3 regions of the Bacillus sp. z50 genome follow, and region 3 is predicted to be linked to each of the others. Evidence: predicted binding sites of a transcription regulator. Region 3 holds the regulator's gene; each other region holds the start of a gene.
The links. Region 3 encodes CtsR, which represses protease genes until heat stress. Its sites were predicted from a motif close to ATGGTCAATAAAGGTCAAACA; they were not measured.
Positions count from the first base shown of each region.

Region 1: the regulator CtsR is predicted to act here: its motif matches at 2,093-2,113, upstream of clpP (ATP-dependent Clp endopeptidase proteolytic subunit ClpP).
Region 2: the regulator CtsR is predicted to act here: its motif matches at 2,172-2,192, upstream of AC4G3N_RS01035 (ATP-dependent Clp protease ATP-binding subunit).

Region 1 is NZ_JBZFQL010000003.1:412,555-416,929, forward strand. Features, by position in the region: gene AC4G3N_RS11360 (amino acid permease) at 1-1,079, opposite strand, end outside; gene clpP (ATP-dependent Clp endopeptidase proteolytic subunit ClpP) at 1,427-2,029, opposite strand; tRNA gene AC4G3N_RS11370 (tRNA-Arg) at 2,326-2,397, shown strand; gene AC4G3N_RS11375 (acyltransferase) at 2,658-3,521, shown strand; gene rpoN (RNA polymerase factor sigma-54) at 3,697-4,375, shown strand, end outside.
Region 2 is NZ_JBZFQL010000001.1:232,211-236,585, forward strand. Features, by position in the region: gene AC4G3N_RS01035 (ATP-dependent Clp protease ATP-binding subunit) at 1-2,062, opposite strand, end outside; gene ppdK (pyruvate, phosphate dikinase) at 2,276-4,375, opposite strand, start outside.
Region 3 is NZ_JBZFQL010000010.1:163-4,537, forward strand. Features, by position in the region: tRNA gene AC4G3N_RS18300 (tRNA-Val) at 1-54, shown strand, start outside; tRNA gene AC4G3N_RS18305 (tRNA-Lys) at 62-134, shown strand; tRNA gene AC4G3N_RS18310 (tRNA-Gly) at 215-289, shown strand; tRNA gene AC4G3N_RS18315 (tRNA-Leu) at 304-389, shown strand; tRNA gene AC4G3N_RS18320 (tRNA-Arg) at 398-474, shown strand; tRNA gene AC4G3N_RS18325 (tRNA-Pro) at 481-557, shown strand; tRNA gene AC4G3N_RS18330 (tRNA-Ala) at 570-645, shown strand; rRNA gene rrf (5S ribosomal RNA) at 649-765, shown strand; gene AC4G3N_RS18340 (CtsR family transcriptional regulator) at 1,019-1,480, shown strand; gene mcsA (protein-arginine kinase activator protein McsA) at 1,505-2,038, shown strand; gene mcsB (protein-arginine kinase McsB) at 2,035-3,114, shown strand; gene clpC (ATP-dependent protease ATP-binding subunit ClpC) at 3,127-4,375, shown strand, end outside.

The DNA.
Region 1 (4,375 bases), on a different contig from region 3:
AAGAATTGCGTTAAAAGGTTTGTGATAGTCAAAGAATTGACTGGACTTCCTTTTTTATTCGTTTTTCCGAAGAATGCCGGGAACAAGTTGGATTTAGCAGCTTGATAAGGTACCTCGGAGCTAACGACAATCCAACCGACTGTGGATCCGAATAATGAAATTAAGGCAAGGAATCCTAAAATATAAGCACCGCTAGATCCGATTGCAGCCTGCAGAGCATCAACCAAAGGTTTATGTGACTGTTGCAATGCCTCTTGGGATAAAGCGCCCATTGTTAATAGTGTTATTCCAATATAGATCGCAATGGCAATAATCAGTCCGGTGATTGTCGCTTTTTTCACATCAGTCTGAGACTTTGCCCTATTAGATAGCATCACAGCAGCTTCTACCCCAATAAAGGCCCATAGCGTGGCAATAGCTGCGTTATTTACTTGTCCACCCAATGAATGGGAAACCCCAGATGCATCGATGAATTCTTTACCGTTCATTATATTAGCAGAATCAAATATGAAAATGGTTGCGACAATAAAAAGTGCGAAACCAATTACTTTTGTGATAGTAGCCAGCAAATTGATTTTTCCAGCGCTGTTAAAACTTTTGCAGAGAATAAAGTGAATGCCCCACAGCATAACTGTGCATACCATAAAGTTTAAGAATTTCCCTAATTCAAGATCAAAATTGCCGCTTGAAAAAAGGATGTACTGGCTTTGCATAATTGGGAAGAAGGTAGATAAGTACCCCGCAAACGAGATGATGACTGATGCCGTTGCAGCCCAGTTAGCAGCCCAGTAACCCCAAGCAATACTGTAACCAGCAATTTTCCCTTTCCTTGGTGAACTGAACATGGCTTGAGCATAGCTTTGCGGTCCCGTTTTTAATTCCGGTTTTCTGATAGCCAAATTTCCAAATACAAGAGCAACCATTAATACTCCAGCTCCTGTTAGAATCCAGGCCATTGATGCTCCAAACGGACTAGAAACACCAGCCAGGTTTGCCGGAAGCATAAATATTCCTCCACCAACCATGTTGCCGACAACAAACATGGTTAATATCCAAAATCCCCATTTTTTATTATTCATGATGAAAGACCCCTTCTGTTTTCAAAATATGCGAAAAATATAATAAGATAAATTATTGCTAGCGGTACAAATCGATATAATTCTATACCCGAATTATAATTTGATCATTCCGGTGGCTGTATTGGTTGAGACTTTTAAGTATGAAATTCAACACAATAAACACTCTTTAGAATGACTAATTATTAAATTGTGCTTTCATATTAACATCAAACTTTAATTTGGTAAAGTGATAAACAATTAGAGAACTAAAAGATTATGGGGGTAGGGGAGTAAAGGGGGATATCTACATTATTTTTTTGATAAAACAAAAGAGCTGCCGAATATCTCGACAGCTCTTAATCAGTTTATTATTTTTTATTTTCTTCTACTACATTGCGGGTGATAATTTTATCAACTAATCCGTACTCTACCGCACGTTCAGCTGTCATGAAGTTATCACGTTCTGTATCGCGAGCAATTGTTTCATAAGATTGACCAGTACGTTCAGCCAAAATTTTGTTTAAGCGCTCACGCATAAAGAGAATGCGTTTAGCAGCGATTTCAATCTCAGTCGCTTGTCCTTGAGCTCCGCCAAGTGGTTGGTGAATCATCACTTCACTGTTTGGTAACACAAAACGCTTTCCTTTTTCGCCGGCAGCAAGAAGGAATGCACCCATTGAAGCAGCCATACCGATACAGATCGTAGAAACCTTTGGTTTAATATATTGCATTGTATCGTAGATTGCCATACCAGCTGTGATGCTTCCGCCTGGGCTATTGATGTAAAGATATATATCTTTCTCTGGGTTTTCAGTTTCAAGGAACAATAATTGGGCAACGATAGAGTTGGCAACATTGTCATCAATTGCACTTCCAAGCATGATAATCCGGTCTTTTAATAAACGGGAATAAATATCGTATGCGCGTTCCCCGCGATTTGTTTGTTCAATAACTGTAGGAATTAAATTCATTTATTTTCTCCTCCTTATATGTAAAAAAATAATACATTTGGCTTTGACTTTATCATACACTTTATGGTCAATAAAGGTCAAACAAAAGACGCTTACATTACTATATGTTTTTTATTAAGGACTGATGTCTAGTTTATCTGATTGGTCTGCGCTTAATTTGCAACTGATTCTATGTATAGAAACAAAATAATCCCTGATATCCATCTTACCCAACATAAAGGCTTATAAACCTAAGGAATAGTTCTTGCAAAAAGACTTTCTCTTCCTTATAATATAATTTTGTAGGCTAACATTTTGCCCTCGTAGTTTAATGGATAGAACATAAGATTCCGGTTCTTACGATGGGGGTTCGATTCCCTCCGAGGGCGTATCAGATTTAGTTGATTTATATACCTAGAAAATGGCTCTGGCATTATTCCAGAGCCATTTTTATTTATCCAGAATATCCACTCATCCATTGATGCCTAATTGATTATTTGATTAATTAACATATGAACAGCATAGATGAACGACTTTCTTGAGATTTTAGGAGAGAATTGGCTTTGAAATACATGGCGATCATCCTATGTATAATTATTTGGAATTATATTATAATTATATTTGTTACCTACTTGAAAGGGTGAATGGCTTGGAGATCATAGATCAGGAAGATAAGTTCAAAGATATAAAGGAGAATACTATTTTAGGGCATCATCCTAAAATGTCCAATTCAAAAGTAGTTTTTAAAGGGAAAGGCAATATACTTTATTGTGAGGATAATGTAGAACTATCCAATAGCGCTATAGTCTTCAATGGAGATAATTCTCTTATTTATCTAAGCAAAAATCGCCATACCTATTATGTAAATATAACAGTTAATCATGACTCAGTATTCTATATGGGGAAAGACAATTATTTAAATGGAAAACTAACAGCTGTATTATCAGAGCAAAAAAACGTAATTATTGGAAGCGACGGATTATTTTCATTTAATATATGGATTAGAACAGCTGATGTACATTTAATATATGATTCAAATACAAAAAGAAGACTTAATGATAGTCGCAGTATTTTTATAGGTGATCATGTATGGATTGGACAAGGCGCGTTGGTTTTAAAAGGTACTCAAATTGGTTCAGGGAGTATTATAGGAGCTTCATCAGTTGTATCAGGTAAATTAATTGAATCTAATACATCCTATGCTGGTAACCCAGCTAAAAAAATTACGGAGGATATCTTTTTTACAGGTAATAGTGTTCATGCATATCGAGAAAAAGAAACGAAAAAGCATGAACTATATGAAGGAGATAATTACATTTATCAGCTTTCAGAAGATACACTTTCATTTAAGGATATAGAAGGTAGATTAACTTCCATATCATTAGCTGCAGACAAGCTTGATTATTTAAAATCTACCTTTAAAAATAATAAAAATCGTTTCTTTATAGGTAAAAAAGATAGCAAACAAAATAGATTTACACGAATGAAAAAATTTTTCTTAAAAAACCGTTAAATAACGGTTTTTTTATTTGTACTCTTTTTAATCTATAAACAGATATCTATAAATCAATCCTTAATGTAAATTTTACCGTTGATTAAAAAATTCCAAAACTTCCTTCTTTTTCTTGCTCTGCTCCTTCCTATTTACTACTATTAATGTAAGCGATTTATTATAAGGGGGCAGGGATTTGAACGTAGAGTTTGGTTTGTACCAGCAACAAAAGTTAAAGCTGACGATGACGCCGGAATTAAATCAGGCAATAAACTTGCTTCAATACCCGGCAATTGAATTAGCTGCCTATATCGATGGAAAAGCACTTGAGAATCCGTTAATTGAAATAGATGACGAGTATCCGAAAGTCTCAGGCAGATCATATGGCGACTCATCAATCAATCAAATCAGTGAGGAGACTGTTTCATTAAAATCTTATTTACGATCCCAAATTCCATTTAAAGTATTAACCGACAGAGAAGAGTGCGTTTTATTGTTTTTGATTGATTGTATCGATGAAAATGGATATTTACGTATTACCTTTGAGGAAGCTCGATCCCTTGTGGAGGTTAGTCAGGCAGAATGGGATGTTGCCTTATCTGTTTTGCAGGCATTGGAGCCTGTCGGAGTGGGTGCCAGGAATCTAAGTGAATGTTTGCTCATACAGGCTAAACGTGATTATATCGTTGATCTGCCACTAGAAGAGGTTTTGGTTAATCATTTCGATATGCTTGTGAATAGAAAGTGGAAAGAGCTTGCCAAGCTGGTTGGTGTAACAATTGCAGATATTCAATCCATTTTTGATTTAATACAGGCATATAACCCCAAACCTGGTTCAGCTTTTAATAGTGGTGAATTCCAATATTTCATACCGG
Region 2 (4,375 bases), on a different contig from region 3:
CTCGACGTAATGGACGTGCTCCAAAAGCAGGATTATATCCAAGCTCAGCCAGTTTTTCTTTTACTTCATCTGTTATGGTCAGTTTAAATCCTTCATGATCAAGCATTTCATATAGTTCAGCAAGCATAATATCTACAATTTCAAGTAAGTTTTCTTTTGTTAATGATTTAAACTCAATGATGCTATCAAAACGGTTTAAAAATTCAGGCTTGAAGTAGCTGCCAAGAGATTGAAGAATAGATACTTCTTCCTCTACTCCTCCTGCTCCAAAACCAACTTTCTTAACTTTCTCACCGACTCCTGCATTACTTGTCATGATAATCACTGTGTCTTTAAAGTTTACTGTGCGTCCCTGACTGTCTGTTAAACGTCCATCTTCAAGGATTTGCAAGAACATGTGCATCACATCTGGATGAGCTTTTTCAATTTCATCCAAAAGAATGATGCTATATGGTTTACGGCGAACCTTTTCGGTTAATTGTCCGGCTTCTTCATGTCCGACATATCCCGGAGGAGAACCGATTAATTTAGACACACTGTGTTTCTCCATATATTCACTCATATCTAAACGAATCATAGAGTCTTTTGTGCCAAACAATTCTTCTGCCAATGCTTTTGATAGCTCAGTCTTCCCAACTCCAGTCGGACCTACAAATAAGAATGATCCAATTGGGCGATTTTTGGCTTTTAAGCCGGCACGGCTCCGACGAACAGCTTTCGCCACTTTTTGAACGGCCTCATCCTGACCGATTACTTTATTTTTAAGTTCCTCTTGAAGCTTATTCATTCGAACAGCTTCATCCTCTTGTAGCTTACCTACTGGTATACCTGTTTTCTGTTCGATGATTTTCTGGATATCTTCTACAGTTACCTTCGGCTTTTCACCAGTTCCTGTTTTAAGCATATTTTCAAGTTTTTCTTCTTCGTCTCGAAGTTTGGCAGCCTGTTCATAGGCTTCTGTTTTTAATGCCTGTTCTTTTTCTTTGTGAATTTGCGCCAATCTTTCTTTTACTGATTCTTCACCTTGATTTTCAATTGTCAAATTCAATTTAGAACCAGCTTCATCCATTAAGTCAATGGCTTTATCCGGCAAGAAACGATCTTGAATATAGCGGTGTGACAGTTCTACCGCTGCTTCTAATACTTCATCACTAAATTCAACGGAATGGTAGGATTCATATCTTTCTCTTAATCCTTTTAGAATATCTAACGCTTCTGCAGTTGTAGGCTCATTAACCATTACTGGTTGGAAACGTCTTTCAAGTGCCCCATCTTTTTCAATTTGACGATACTCATTTAATGTTGTTGCACCTACTAATTGTAACTCTCCACGCGCAAGCGCTGGTTTCAGAATATTCCCTGCATCCATGGAGCCTTCTGCAGATCCGGCACCTACAAGCTGATGAATTTCGTCAATAAACAGAATCACATTTTTTCTTGTTTGCAATTCTTGAATAAGCTGCTTCATCCGTTCCTCAAATTGCCCACGAATACCAGTATTGGATACTAAGGAAGCAACATCAAGCAGATATACTTCTTTATCCTTTAGTTTTAAGGGAACATTCCCTTCCGCAATTTTAAGCGCAAGTCCTTCAGCAATCGCTGTTTTACCAACCCCTGGTTCACCGATCAGGACTGGATTATTTTTCGTACGTCTGTTCAATATCTCAATTACACGTTTAACCTCTTCTTCACGTCCAATCACTGGATCAATGAGTCCTGCTTTTGCATTATAAGTTAAGTTACGACCGTATTGATCAAGTAATCCTCCACCATTAGGCGGCTGTGTTTGTGTTCTGACCTGTTTATGCTGGTTGTGATTTGTCTGGTCCATTGAGCCAGACATATCTGACATAAATGAATCTCCGTTACCCTGGTTGAAAAATGATTCTAATGTAAATGGCTTAAATGGATGTAAATTCATTCCTCCCATTTGAGCTCCTAATTTATTGCGTTCCTCTTTATAGCATGAAGAACACAAATGATGATTTTCCTGATGTCCATTCACCCTTAATTGCATCTGTACAGTTGCTTGGTTTTGTTGGCATTTTTCGCAAACCATAGATGTATCCTCCTTATAATTCTAAATTTATTTTATCGTTTTACAGTTACTAAACTCATTTGAAACTGGTCAATTTGACTTTGACTATCTTTGACCTTAATTACATTATACTCTGACCTTTTTTGACTTTCAACTATTTTATACCCCTTTGTTTATTTTTTAATCATAAAAAAAGGAAGCGCCTGATACAGCGCTTCTTAGATAAACAAATAATTAATTAGTCACGGCTTCCTTTATATCATCATATCGCAAAGTTGCCTGTGCAGCTGCCAGCCTTGCCAATGGAACACGATAAGGCGAACAGCTTACATAGTCTAAACCGGCTTTATAACAGAAGTCGATTGATATTTTTTCTCCGCCATGCTCCCCGCATATGCCAGTTTTTAATTCAGGTTTTGTTTGTCTGCCCAATTTCACTCCCATTTCGACCAGCTTACCTACACCATCTTGGTCTAACACTGCAAAAGGGTTTTCAGGCAGGACTTTTTCTTCTATATATGTTTGTAAAAACTTCCCTTCCGCATCATCACGGCTGTATCCAAAAGTTGTTTGGGTTAAATCGTTAGTACCGAATGAGAAGAAGTCTGCCTCTTTGGCAATTTGATCAGCAGTAAGTGCTGCCCTTGGGATTTCAATCATAGTACCAATCGTGTACTGGAACTTTTTGTCCGTTTCTGCCTCTACCTGAATCGCTGTATCCATCACCAATTGTCGCATTTGTTTCAATTCATTCACATGTCCAACAAGCGGAATCATGATCTCAGGCTGAACCGGAATACCGCGCTCCATTAAGTTAGCAATCGCATAGAAAATAGCTTTTGCCTGCATGCCGTATATTTCTGGATGAATCATGCCTAATCGGCAACCGCGATGTCCAAGCATAGGATTAAATTCATCCAATTGACGAACCTTTTTTAACAGTTGCTCTTTTTTCATTAATTCCTTTGAATCAGGATCAGTAATTTGAAGCTTCGTCACTTCGATGATTAATTCTTCTTTATCAGGTAAGAATTCATGTAATGGTGGATCTAATAAGCGAATAGTAACCGGATTTCCCTGCATGGCTTCAAAAATGCCTTCAAAATCCTCTTGCTGCATTGGCAATAAATATTCTAATGCTTTATTTCTTTCCGCAATGGTCTCAGAAAGAATCATTTGTTGGACAAACGGTACACGTTTTGCATCCATGAACATATGCTCTGTTCGACATAGTCCGATTCCGCCAGCCCCAAATTCGAGAGCCTTTCTTGCATCCTCTGGATTGTCGGCATTTGCACGTACCCCTAGTTTTCTAGTTTCATCCGCCCATGATAATAAAGTTAAAAATTCATCCGATAATTCTGGATCAATCATTGGAATCTCTCCAAGCATGATTTCACCTGTAGATCCATCTATCGTAATGGTATCATGATGGTTCACTACTGTATCGCCAACTCTGAATTGCTTTTCTTTTAAATCAATCTTTAATGGCTCACAGCCGCAGATACATGGCTTTCCCATACCTCTCGCTACCACGGCAGCATGGCTTGTCATTCCCCCACGGGTTGTAACAATTGCCTGGGCAGCAACTATTCCATGAATATCATCAGGTGTCGTCTCAGGACGGACAAGAATGACCTTTTGGCCGTCATTGCCCAATCTTTCTGCTTCATTCGCATCAAATACTACTTGGCCTGTAGCAGATCCTGGTGATGCTGGAAGGCCTTTAGCCAGTTGTTTTCGTTCATAAGTGTCATCAATTCGGGAGTGGAGTAGCTGATCCAATTGCTCCGGATCTACTCTTAACAGCGCTGTTTTTTTATCGATAATCCCTTCCTGCACCATTTCTACAGCAATTCTAATGGCTGCCTGTGCAGTACGTTTACCGGATCTCGTTTGAAGAATGTATAATTGTCCACGCTCAACCGTAAATTCTATATCCTGCAAATCCAAATAGTGTTTTTCAAGCTGCTTGCATGTATTTACGAATTGTTCAAAAACATCTGGCATATCATTTTCCAAGGTATGTATAGGCTGTGGTGTCCTGATTCCCGCAACTACATCTTCTCCCTGAGCATTAATTAAATATTCCCCATATAAAACATGCTCTCCGGTGGATGGGTTTCGGGTAAATGCCACTCCTGTTCCGGAATCTTCACCCATATTCCCAAAAACCATGCTTTGAATATTAACTGCTGTTCCTAAATGTCCAGGAATTTTATTTAAACGTCTGTACACTTTTGCACGCTGATTATTCCAAGAATCAAATACCGCTTTAACAGCTAAAAACATTTGCTCACGAGGGTCTTCGGGGAAACTTTGTTTCGTGTGCTT
Region 3 (4,375 bases):
AGCATCTGCCTTACAAGCAGAGGGTCGGCGGTTCGATCCCGTCATCCTCCACCATTATTGTGAGCCATTAGCTCAGTCGGTAGAGCATCTGACTTTTAATCAGAGGGTCGAAGGTTCGAGTCCTTCATGGCTCATTTTTTATAGATAAATAAGCGAGTGAGCAGGAACGATAACCTCATTGGCCTAAGTTCTTATCACTGCTTTACTGTATAATGCGGAAGTAGTTCAGTGGTAGAACATCACCTTGCCAAGGTGAGGGTCGCGGGTTCGAATCCCGTCTTCCGCTCCAATGCCAAGTTATATGCCGGGGTGGCGGAATTGGCAGACGCACAGGACTTAAAATCCTGCGGTAGGTGACTACCGTGCCGGTTCGAGACCGGCCCTCGGCACTCTATATGCGCCCGTAGCTCAATTGGATAGAGCGTTTGACTACGGATCAAAAGGTTAGGGGTTCGACTCCTCTCGGGCGCGCCATTATATCGGGAAGTAGCTCAGCTTGGTAGAGCACTTGGTTTGGGACCAAGGGGTCGCAGGTTCGAATCCTGTCTTCCCGACCATTTTAAAAATTTGGGGCCTTAGCTCAGCTGGGAGAGCGCCTGCTTTGCACGCAGGAGGTCAGCGGTTCGATCCCGCTAGGCTCCACCATAGTCCGGTAATGATGGCGAAGAGGCCACACCCGTTCCCATTCCGAACACGGAAGTTAAGCTCTTCAGCGCCGATGGTAGTTGGGACGCGAGTCCCTGTGAGAGTAGGACGTTGCCGGGCAGCCAAAACCAGTTCAAATTGAACTGGTTTTTTTGTATTTTAGGGAAAAAAGATCCTTTTTACAGGAAGGTTTCAGGGTTTTAAAAAAGGAAATTTGGGTAGAATTGAAGTATTGGTTTTTTATAAAAAGGTTAATTGTGCAGTATACATATAATAAGTTAGAGTAAAGTATAATGATTGCCAAATTGAGGATGCTTTTGTATAATTATAGTCAAATATAGTCAAAGTCAAAACAGTGAGAGGGGGAGCCTATATGAAAAATATATCCGATATTATTGAAAATTATTTGAAGAGCGTTCTCGATATAAGCGAGAAAGAATTGGTAGAGATAAAAAGAAGCGAAATTGCTGATAAGTTCCAATGCGTTCCCTCTCAAATTAATTATGTGATCAATACTCGTTTTACGATCGAAAGAGGTTATCTGGTAGAAAGTAAACGGGGTGGTGGGGGTTATATTCGTATAATGCGGGTACAGTCCCATGACAGAGCACATTTAATTGAACAAATCAGTAATTTGGTTGGACAGCGTATCTCTCAAAGTAATTCTGAAGATTTAATTGGCAGATTAGTTGAGGAAGAAGTTATATCTTCACGGGAAGCAAAAATCATGTTGAGTGTAATGGACCGTTCTGTACTCCATTATGATTTACCTGAACGAGATGAATTGCGCGCGCGAATCTTAAAAGCGATGTTTATGACATTAAGGTATAAATGAGTTGCTACGGAGAGGGTGAAAACAATGCTTTGTCAGGAATGTAACGAAAGACCCGCTACGATGAAGGTTACAAAAATCGTTAACGGCAAACAAATGGAAGTAAACCTTTGTGAATATTGTGCTGAAGAAAAAGGCGATTTTTTTTCATTCAATAATCTGTTAGCAGGTTTATTAAATATGGGATTAGGTATGAAATCAGCCGACTCTAAATCGCCCTTTAGTAATGAAGATCAACTGATATGTCCCCATTGTGGATTAACATACCGTGAATTTGTTAATATCGGTCGGTTTGGATGTTCGGATTGCTATAAGACATTCAATCCATATTTGGAATCCATATTAAGAAAATTGCATGGAGGGAATGTTCATCATAACGGAAAAATTCCTAAACGTGCTGGCGGAACTTTACATATAAGAAAGCAAATAAATGATTTAAAGGCTCAAATCAATGATTATGTTGAGGCAGAGGAATTTGAGAAGGCAGCAGAAGTCAGGGATCAGATTCGTTCATTAGAGAAGGAAATTGAAGCCTCTCAAGAAGGGGGCGAACAAAAATGACAATTGAACACTTTATGGAGAATGCCATCAGCTCATGGATGAACCAGGAAGGGCCGGAATCGGATATTGTATTGAGCTCAAGAGTCCGATTGGCCAGAAACGTAAAAAATGTCGCCTTTCCGATCGTTTTTTCACAGGAAGAAGCCAAAAGATTACTAAAAAAAGTTGAAGATCGTATTGGCGGTCAGTATCTTTCAGGATTAGGACATTTGGAAATGGTAAAAATGATAGATCTAAATCCATTAGATAAGCAAGTACTGGTAGAAAAACATTTAATAAGCCCTCTGTTGGCAAAACATAAAGATGTAGGTGCCTGCCTTATTTCAGAAAATGAAGAAGTCAGCATAATGGTTAATGAAGAAGATCATATCCGAATTCAATGTCTATATCCTGGACTGCAAATTTCTGAAGCTCTCGAAGTAGCAAGCAGAATTGATGATTGGGTAGAGAGTGAATTGGACTATGCATTTGACGAAAAGATTGGATATCTAACAAGTTGTCCAACGAATGTTGGAACTGGATTAAGAGCATCTGTCATGGTTCATTTACCGGGCATTGTGTTAACAAGACAGATAGACAGAGTGGTATCTGCTATTAATCAATTAGGATTGGTTGTGCGCGGTATCTATGGTGAGGGCAGCGAGGCACTGGGAAATATATTTCAAATATCCAATCAAATGACGCTCGGAAAGACCGAGGAAGACATCGTTGATGATTTAACCAGTGTAGTGGAACAGATTATTATGCAGGAAAAGGCAGCAAGGGACACATTAGTACAATCATCAAACATACAATTGGAAGATAGGGTTTTCCGTTCACTTGGTATACTGTCTCATGCCAGAATCATTGAATCCAAGGAAGCGGCAAAATGTTTATCAGATGTTAGATTAGGTATTGATTTAGGTTACATTCCTAATATATCTAAACATATATTAAATGAATTAATGATTGTTACTCAGCCTGGATTCCTTCAGCGATATGCAGGAGGGGAGTTAAATTCAAAAAACAGGGATATTCGAAGGGCTACTTTAATCAGGGATCGATTATTGATGGAAGATAAAACACAAGATGAATAGGAGGAAAACATAATGATGTTTGGTCGATTCACAGAAAGAGCACAAAAAGTATTGGCACTTGCACAGGAAGAGGCAATTAGGCTTGGGCATAATAATATTGGCACTGAACATATCTTGCTTGGTTTAGTGAGAGAAGGGGATGGAATAGCTGCTAAAGCGCTCTATGCTCTTGGGTTAAGTCCTGAAAAAATTCAGGAAGAGGTTGAGAGCCTGATTGGTAAGGGATCTGAGACTGTACAAACTATTCATTATACTCCTCGTGCTAAAAAAGTCATTGAATTGTCTATGGATGAAGCCAGAAAGCTGGGACATTCTTATGTAGGTACTGAACATGTCTTATTAGGGTTAATTCGCGAAGGCGAAGGTGTAGCAGCCCGTGTTCTGAATAATCTGGGTGTAAGTTTGAATAAAGCAAGACAACAGGTATTACAACTCTTAGGCAGCAATGAAGCAGGTATTCATCAGGGAGGATCATCTTCTGTAGCAAGCACGCCTACCTTGGATAGCCTTGCCCGGGATTTGACTGCGATTGCGAGAGAAGGCAGCCTGGATCCGGTAATAGGAAGAAATAAAGAAATACAACGGGTTATTGAGGTATTAAGTCGTCGTACTAAAAATAATCCTGTGCTTATTGGTGAACCGGGAGTCGGTAAAACAGCAATTGCAGAAGGACTCGCCCAACAAATCATTAATAATGAAGTTCCTGAGATCCTTCGAGATAAAAGAGTTATGACACTCGATATGGGGACAGTTGTTGCCGGTACGAAATATCGCGGTGAATTTGAAGATCGCCTTAAAAAAGTGATGGATGAAATTCGTGCTGCAGGTAATGTTATTCTGTTTATTGATGAACTCCATACCTTAATTGGTGCAGGCGGAGCCGAAGGAGCAATTGATGCCTCCAATATTCTAAAACCTTCATTGGCTAGAGGGGAATTGCAATGTATCGGAGCCACAACACTTGATGAATATAGAAAATATATTGAAAAAGATGCAGCTTTGGAAAGACGCTTTCAGCCAATTCAGGTTGACGAGCCAACAATTGAGGAATCTATCCAAATACTTAAAGGCTTGCGCGATCGCTATGAGGCACATCACAGAGTATCAATCACAGATGAAGCAATCGATGCTGCAGTTAAGCTATCTGATCGGTATATCTCCGATCGGTTCCTACCAGATAAGGCAATTGACCTGATTGATGAATCAGGTTCCAAGGTAAGACTCCGTTCCTACACTACGCCGCCTAATTTAAAGGAACTTG